DNA from 2 places in the Dactylosporangium sp. CA-092794 genome. Region 2 is predicted to be linked to the other one. Evidence: riboswitches for the same ligand, from Rfam matches in the RefSeq annotation. Region 2 holds a riboswitch; the other holds the start of a gene.
The links. A riboswitch is a leader RNA that binds a small molecule or an ion and turns the genes downstream of it on or off. The one in region 2 is predicted to bind S-adenosylmethionine.
Positions count from the first base shown of each region.

Region 1: it holds a riboswitch for S-adenosylmethionine, as region 2 does, so the genes downstream of both, thrC (threonine synthase) here and ACQPXD_RS34615 (thioredoxin family protein) in region 2, are expected to answer to the same signal.

Region 1 covers NZ_CP192044.1:534,016-538,315, forward strand. The annotation lists gene ACQPXD_RS02265 (alpha/beta fold hydrolase) at 1-223, shown strand, start outside; gene ACQPXD_RS02270 (ABC transporter permease) at 220-1,092, shown strand; gene ACQPXD_RS02275 (glucosyl-3-phosphoglycerate synthase) at 1,095-1,943, opposite strand; SAM riboswitch class I at 2,102-2,236, shown strand; gene thrC (threonine synthase) at 2,252-3,520, shown strand; gene ACQPXD_RS02285 (GNAT family N-acetyltransferase) at 3,847-4,300, shown strand, end outside.
Region 2 covers NZ_CP192044.1:8,097,595-8,101,894, forward strand. The annotation lists gene ACQPXD_RS34610 (ABC transporter substrate-binding protein) at 1-1,062, opposite strand, end outside; gene ACQPXD_RS34615 (thioredoxin family protein) at 1,097-1,726, opposite strand; SAM riboswitch class IV at 1,943-2,031, opposite strand; gene ACQPXD_RS34620 (NAD(P)-dependent alcohol dehydrogenase) at 2,438-3,352, shown strand; gene ACQPXD_RS34625 (TetR/AcrR family transcriptional regulator) at 3,542-4,186, shown strand; gene ACQPXD_RS34630 (alpha/beta fold hydrolase) at 4,197-4,300, shown strand, end outside.

The sequences.
Region 1 (4,300 bases), 5.4 Mb from region 2:
GGCCGAGAAGGTGCTGGAGGAGCTGACCGGGGTGAAGGCGGTGGCCTGGTCCGGCGGGCGCGGCCTGGTCGTCGACATCGACGGCACGCCGCGCGCCGAGGTGGTGGCGGCGCTGGTGCGGGCCGGGGTCGGCATCGACCGGGTCACGCCGCGGCGGCGGCTGGAGGACGCGTTCCTGTCCCTGGTGGGCGGGGACACCAAGGCGAGTGGGGAGCGATCGTGAGCACCGACGTCATCGGGGGTGCCGTGGGGTACCGCCCCGGCGCGACCCTCTCGCTGTGGACCGAGATCCGCCGGCAGGCCTCCCGCCGCCGGACCCAGCTGGCGCTGGGCTTCATGGTGCTGCTGCCGCTGATCATCCTGGTCGCGTTCCAGCTGGACACCGGCGGGGGCGGCGACGACGGCGGCGCGGGCGGGGAGTTCTCCCGCCTGTCCGACCTGGCCACCTCCGGCGGGCCGAACTTCACCCTGTTCACCCTGCTGGTGTCGGCGAGCTTCCTGCTGGTGGTGATCGTGGCGCTGTTCTGCGGCGACACGGTGGCCAGCGAGGCGAGTTGGGGGAGCCTGCGGTACCTGCTCGCGATGCCCGTCCCGCGGGCCCGCCTGCTCGGCATCAAGCTCGTCGTCGCGCTGCTCTACAGCCTGCTCGCGATCGTCACCCTGGTGGGCACCGCGCTGCTGGCCGGGACGCTGCGCTACGGCTGGGCGCCGTTGAGCGCCCCGATCGGCGGGGAGATCCCGGCCGGGACGGGCGTGGTGCGGCTGCTGGAGATCGTCGCCTACCTCTGCGTCACGCTGCTGGTGGTGGCCTCGCTCGCGTTCCTGCTGTCGGTGTCGACCGACGCCCCGCTCGGCGCGGTCGGCGGCGCCGTGCTGCTGCAGATCCTGTCCAACATCCTCGACCAGATCACCGCGCTGGGTAACCTGCGCACCGTGCTGCCGACGCACTACGCCGACGCCTGGCTGGGCCTGCTGTCCAGTCCGATGCAGACCGACGACCTGGTCAAGGGCTGCGTGGCGGCGCTCGCCTATGCCACCGTCTTCTTCGCCCTGGGCTGGTGGCGGTTCCTGCGCAAGGACGTGGTGAGCTGAGCTCAGGCCGGTGCGTAGCCCGGGACCGTCTCCATCGGGGGACGGTCCGGGTGGGCGACCGGAGTCACCCGCGGTACCACGGCGGAATCATGCCGCTCGAACTGCGTCAAGGTCGGCCAGAGCGGGTGGCTCGGGGCGACCCGGGCGTTGATCGTGTGCACGATCGTCGCGGCCATCCGGCCCAGGGCGGCCGTGTCCTGATGGCCGTGGGTGCGCTGGCCCAGGTCGACCTGGGCCACCGCGTCCAGCCCGTGGCGGGCGTAGGTGTCGATGAGCAGGCCCGTCTCCACGCCGTAGCCGGCCGCGAACGGCAGCGACTCCAGCAGGCTCCGGCGGGCCGCATACTCCCCGGCCAGCGGCTGCACCACCCCGGCCAGCTCCGGGAAGTGCGCGTTGAGCAGGGGCCGGGCGGCCAGCTCCGTGACCCGGCCGCCGCCGGCCGCGGAGACGTCCAGCAGCGGGCGGTCGTAGAAGGCCTTCACCATCAGCGTCGCCGGGTCGGCCAGCAGCGGGCCCAGCAGGCCCGTCACGAAGTGGGGGCGGAAGTCGGTGAGGTCGGCGTCGACGTACACCAAAATGTCGCCCTTGGTGACGGCGAGCGCCTTCCACAGCACCTCGCCCTTGCCCGGCCGGGAGCCGGTCGCCGGCAGGATGTTGTCGCGGTGGTGGACGGTCGCGCCGGCCGCCGCGGCCACCTCGGCGGTGCGGTCCACCGAGCCCGAGTCGACCACCACCAGCTCGTCGACGATCGGGCCGAGCATGCGCACGCCGGTTACGATCTCGCCGACCGTCGGCTCCTCGTCCAGCGCGGGCAGGACCACGCTCACTCGGGTCTCACCCTTCGCGGCCAGGACTTCCTCCGCCGGCCAGTCGCGCCAGCTCGAGGTGTGCCGGGAGAACCACTCGGCCGCGATCGGGTGCATGAATGAAACGCTAGCCCTGTCCACCTCGTGAGATGACTCATACCCAGAGGCCGGTGGCGCCCCTTACACTCGGCTTATAACTGAATACCTCATCCAGAGGGGCAGAGGGATACGGCCCGATGAAGCCCCGGCAACCCCTGCGGTGGCTCGATGTTGAGGCTCTCCGCGGTAGGTGCCAAATCCGTCCCGGCGCGCGCCCGTGCGCTTGGGAAAGATGAGAGGAAAGGCCTCCCGTCATGACCTCGACGCTCAGCGTCTTCACCGACTCCCCGGCCCGCAACCTGGTCTGCCGCGGCTGTGGAGCGACGTTCCCGCTCGCCGCGCAGCACGCCTGTTACGAGTGTTTCGGCCCCCTCGAGGTGGGCTACGACCCGGCGGCGCTGGCCAAGGTGACCCGGGAGCAGATCGAGGCCGGCCCCAAGAACATCTGGCGGTATGCGCCGCTGCTGCCGGTCGGCGTCGACCCGGAGTCCCGGGTCACGCTCGACCCCGGCCTCACGCCGCTGGTCAAGGCCGACGGGCTGGCCGCGGAGCTGGGCTTCACCGCACCGCTGTGGGTGAAGGACGACTCGGCCAACCCGACCCACTCGTTCAAGGACCGGGTCGTGTCGGTCGCGCTGACCGCGGCCAAGGCGCTGGGCTTCACGCGGTATTCCTGCGCCTCCACCGGCAACCTCGCCAACTCCGTCGCCGCGCACGCGGCCCGGGCGGGCGTCCCCTCGACCGTGTTCATCCCGGCCGACCTGGAGCCCGGCAAGATCGTCATGACCGCGGTGTACGGCGGCGAGGTCGTCGCCATCGAGGGCTCCTACGACGAGGTCAACCGGCTCTGCTCGGAGCTCACCGAGACCGACGAGTTCGAGCACACCGCGTTCGTCAACGTCAACGTCCGGCCGTTCTACGCCGAGGGCTCCAAGACGCTCGGCTACGAGGTGGCCGAGCAGCTCGGCTGGCGGCTCCCGGCGCAGGTGGTCATCCCGATGGCCAGCGGCGAGCTGCTGACGAAGATCGACAAGGCGTTCGCCGAGCTGGTCGAGATCGGCCTGGTGCCCAACACGCCCTGGAAGGTCTTCGGCGCGCAGTCGGCCGGCTGCAACCCGATCGCCAAGGCCCTGCACGACGGCGCCGACGAGATCATCCCGGTCAAGCCGACCGGCATCGCCAAGTCGCTCAACATCGGCGACCCGGCGGCCGGGCTCTACGCGCTCGAGTCGGTGCGCCGCTCCGGTGGCTGGATGGAGTACGCCGACGACGACGAGATCCGCGCCGGCATCCAGCTGCTGGCCCGCACCACCGGCGTGTTCGCCGAGACGGCCGGCGGGGTGACCGCGGCGGTGCTCAAGAAGCTCGTCGAGTCCGGCCGGCTCGACCCGAGCGCGGAGACGGTGGTGTTCAACACCGGCGACGGGCTCAAGACCCTCGATGCGGTGGCGGAGCTGGTGGGCCCCACCCATCGGGTGAAGCCGTCGCTGAAGTCGGCCCGGGAGGCCGGCCTGCTCGGATGATTTTTTCGGCTCCCACCGTTACGGTGGGTTCACAATCTGAGAGCGCTTTCTCGCTCGGATGAGGGGCGGGTCGTCCGATCGGCGGATGTGATCTATACGGTGCGTAATTGGTGGCGCGCCGAGCGTCCGTTTGAGGACTTGACGCCTTAAGACCCGAGCGCCAGGATGCTCGGTGCGGGAGGACGTGTCGCCGCGAGGCTTGAGCCGATTTTCTCGGTGGGAGCCCGCGACCACAACACCGGAGGTGTTGGCGAGCGTCCTCTCGACCAATTCTCCGGCATTTTAATGGTTTGCCGGGAAGTCTTCCGGCCGCCACGCTGAGGCGCATGGCCCTGCAAACCCTTGAGATCGTCGAGCTGCCCGTCGATGACCCGGCGGCGGTCGACGCGGCGCACCGGATCGCCGACGAAGCGATCCGCAGCGATGCCCCGGACCTCCCGCCCGAGTGCCGCTACGCCTTCGGCATGCAGCTGGTGCACCCGCGCCCGGGCGCCGATCGGCAGGTCTTCCTCGCCCACCGCGACGGCGAGCCGGTCGGCACGGTCGCCCTCGAATTGCCGACCCGCGACAACCTTGACAAGGCCCACATCGAGGTCTCCGTCCCCGTCGGCCTGCGCGGCCGGGGCATCGGCCGGGCTCTCTATGCCCACGCCGCCGGCCTCGCCCGCGACCGGGGCCGCACCTCGGCGCTCAGCTTCAGCCCGCTCGCCCCGGCGCCCAGCGGGTTCGCCGCCGCCATGGGCCTGCAGAACGGGCTCACCGACGCCCGCCGGAAGCTGC
Region 2 (4,300 bases):
GATCGACTTGTCGTAGCCGACGGTCGTCGGCGACAGCGGGCCCTTCGCGGGCTGGAACTGGCCGAAGTAGAGCTTGTTGACGATCGTCTGCCAGTCGATGCCTGCACGGAAGGCCTTGCGGACGTTGATATCGGCGAAGACTCCCCGGGAAACGTTCGGGTAGTAGTTGTAGTTGCCGCCCGGTGCGGCGGCGGACTGGATCTGGAATCCGGGGGTGCTCTTCAGCTGCGCCACGTCGACCGGCGGCACGCTGGCGATCGAGTCGATCTGCCCGCTGGTCAGGGCGCCGTAGCGCGACGCGTCCTCGGGCACGATCTTGATGGACAGATTGGCGAGGTACGCGGGGCCGTTGTGCGCGGCCGTTTCCGGCGCCCACTTGTAGGCGTCGTTGCGGACGTAGTCGATGCCCTTGCCCTTGCTGTAGCCGTCGACGCTGATGAACGGGCCGCTGCCGACCACGTGGGTGCACAGGTCCGCCGGCGACTTCTTCAGCGTGCCGGGCGCCTCGATACCCAGGTAGGCGGAGGCGAGGGTGGGCAGGAACGCCGAGTTCGGCGACTTGAAGTGCACCTGCACGTGCGTGGCGTCGACCACCGTCGTGCCGCTGTAGGTGGCTATCGTGCCGGCCGCGAGCTGCGACTTGGTGGCAGGATCGACGATGTGGTCGAGGTTGGCTTTCACCGCCGCGGCGTCGAACTTCTCGCCGTCGCTGAACGTCACGTCACCGCGCAGGGTGAACGAGTACGTCAACTGGTCGGCGGAGACCGACCAGTCGGTGGCCAGCCACGGATGGATCGTGCCGTCGGCGCTCAGCGACACCAGCGAGTCCAGGATCGGCCGGGCGAACAGCCCGTCCACGTCGGCTGGGCTCTGGTGCGGGTCGAGGCAGGAACCGTCGCCGTTGACCGCGAAAGTGAGGGTACCGCCGCTGACGGGCGTCCCGGCATCGGACGATCCGCCGGCGGCCGTTGCGGTGCAGGCCGACAGCGTCGCCAGCATCGGGACGGCCAGGGCCAGGGCTGCGGCGGTACCGCGGCGTGATGAAGTGCGGGGGGTGGGCATGAGGGGTGTCACTCCTTGCGAGTGTCCAGGGACGTCAGGGGGTGGTCGCCGGGCCGGCCGGTTCAAAGGTTCGGATGGTGCAGAGCACACCGAGTGCCTCGACCAAGCTGGATCGTTCGAGCTCGAGAAGGTCGCGGCGCAGGCGCAGCTCGACCAGTTCGGCCTTCACCTCGTCGGTCATGCCGACCGGAAAGGTCGCCCGATCCAGCTCCGGATGCGCCTCGAAGAACGACGTCAGGTATTCCTCGCATCGCTCCCGGATCACCGGCGTCCGCTCGACGATGACGCCCAGCTCCTTTTCCTCCCCGGTGCTGAACACGTAGGTGGGTATGTGGCTGCGTCCCTCGAACGGGTAGGCGTCCGCGACGTCGCGGGTGGTGTCGTCGCGGACAAGCACATGCAGCCGGATTTTGCCGGTCTCGTCCGCGATCCGGGCCAGGATCGGCAGGTTGGCCGCGACGTCGGGGCACCAGTCCTCGACGATCGCCAGCACGTCGATCGGCTCGTCGATTCGGTCCAGCACGACGCGGTCGCGGTCGTCGAGCTCGGTCGCCGCGTAGTTCTCCCGGAACGTGGCGGTGAACGTGCTGGACCTGGCGACAAATTGATCGAAGGTGATGGCTTGCGTGAAGGCTCGGGCGCGCCGGCCTGGTGAAATGGACATTTTGCGGTCCCTTCGGGTCCGTTAGTGTGCGGTGCGATCGCCCGGATGCGTCGAGTGCGGAGAAGCCGGAGCGGCTACTCCCGCAGCGGGTCGGCGAATGCGGCATGCAGCCGATGCAGGCCACGGTCCGCCGGACGCCGGAGGATCGGCGGACGGACCGTGACGGATGCGCTGTGGTTGGTCTTTGTACTCCCTCGGCCGAGGCCCAAGGTCAGGGCCGCGCGCTTACCGCCGGTCGTTGTGTGGTCGTGTCATCGCCCGGGGCCCGGCCAACAAGCCGGGGCTGAACGCTGGCGCTCGCAACACGGCCTGTCCGAGTCGGCCGCAAGGACCGACAGCCGCAACGATAGGGGCCCGCCGGGCAAATGTCTATCAAGCCCATAGGATTAACAACAGTCGTGCGGATCACAGGTCCAGCGGCCCCGGCCGGCCCGGCACGGCGTTCCCGAAGCCGCAGACGCAAGGTTGGCCAACCTCAGCCCGCTGGCGTTAGTTCCACAATGGACGGCTAGGCGCAGCGCACCCGCGCCGCCCCGGCTCCGGCGCGCCCCGGGCGGGCCGTCCCGCCACTGGACAACCGGGGTGGCACCCCATATCGTGTGCACGATAACCGGTGGCTTCCCCCATTTAGCCGGAGAGAGGATGCACGGGCCAATGCGCGCAGTTCAGTTCGACCGGTTCGGTCCCCCAGAAGTGCTGCACGTCAGAGAGGTGCCCGCGCCGACGGCGGGCGAGGGTGAAGTGCTCGTCGACGTCCACGCGGTGGGTGTGGGTGGTGGGGAAACCATGTTCCGTTCCGGCGCGCTGCGGCGCGTCCTGCCCTACCGCTTCCCGCAGGGCGTGGGCAACGATTTCGCCGGGCGCGTCGCGTCCGGCGGTGCAGACGGCCTGCGTGCGGGCGACGCGGTGTACGGCCTCATGCCGTACCGCACGTTCGGTAGCCTCGCCGATCGCATCGCCGTCCCCGCCGGCAAACTCGCCGCCGCCCCGCGCGACGTCGACCTCATCCACGCCGCGGCCCTGCCGTCGTCGGGCACCACCGCGGTCACCGCCCTGGTGGACAAGGCGGCGCTGCGCGCCGGCGAACGGCTGCTCGTCCGCGGTGCCGCCGGTGGTGTCGGCAGCATCGTCGTACAACTCGGCAAAGCCCTCGGCGCCCACGTCACGGCGCTCGTCAGCGCCCGCAACCTCGCGTGGATCCGCGAACTGGGCGCCGACGCCGCCTTCGACTACCGCGCCATCGCTCCCGGCGATCTGGGCAAGTTCGACGTCGTCGTCGACATCGTCGGCACCGACCTGGGCGCCTACCGGTCCCTGCTCACCCGGCGCGGACGCATGGTCCTGCTGGCCATGGACCCGAACCGGATCATCGCGTCGGCCGCTTACACAGTCTGGGCGAGCGCCACAGCACCCAAGCGGGTCAAGTCGTTCAGCAACAACCCGTCGGCCGAGATCATCGCCACACTGACCAGCTTCGTCGACTCGGGCGCGATCCGCCCGGTGGTCGATTCCGTCTTCCGCATGGAACAGACCGCAGAGGCCCACGCCCGCCTGGAGGCGGGCGGCGTGCGAGGCAAGTATGTGATCGCCCTGAAAGACCCGAAAGGGACGACCTCCGAGGCATGACACCCCGGCCCCGGCGAGGCCGGCCGGATGCCGGCCGCGGGGTGTTCGAGGTCGAGTCGGAGCCTGGCGTCGTCCACAGTCCAACTGCCCGTCGGAAGCGGTCATCTAGGCTGGACACACGTTGCAAGCGTCCCGCCCCGCTATCATCAGCGCCGCCAACGAGGTAGGCGACGCGAGAAATGGTGACCGATGACCAAGATCCGCAGCAAGCAACAACTCATCGAGGCTGCTGCCAAGGTGTTCACCGAAAAGGGCTACGAAGCGGCCCGCATCGAAGACATCGGAGCCGAGCTTGGCGTCTTGCAGGGAAGCCTGTACTACCACATCGGCAGCAAAGCCGGGTTGCTGCGGTTGGTGCTCAGACATCGCTTCAACGACATCACGGAGCGTATCGAGGGGATCTCACAGAGTTCCGACCAGCCTCCGGTGAAGCTGCGCCAGGCGATCGAGGCGCAGCTGCACTACGTCGACCCCCACCTGCCCGAATTCCCGCAATGGTTCAGCAGTCCCGCAGCGACCAAGGAGACCAAGGAGGAGGTGGAGCACGATCGGCAACTGATTGCCAGGTTTCGCGGGAGCTGGCAAAACATCCTTACCGAGGGCATCGAGTCCGGCGATGTGCGCGACACGGTCGACCCCTCCATCGCGGTGCTGTCGATCCTGGGGATGTGCAACACCGTCGCCCGCTGGCACGACTGGGCCGATGAGCGGTCGCCCGACGAGATCGCGGATCTCCAGTTCGACATGATCTGGGCCGGCATCGCGGCCGCCGGCCGTCAGGGCCGGTCCAGAAAACTTTCAAACCGTAGTAGAATCAAACGGAGTTCAGAGTAGACTCACCCGCATGACGCGTACGGGCGTGGCGAGGGCCAACGGCATCGAGATCTGCTACGAGACCTTTGGCGACCCCGCCCGTCCCGCGATGCTGCTCATCATGGGCCTCGGGGT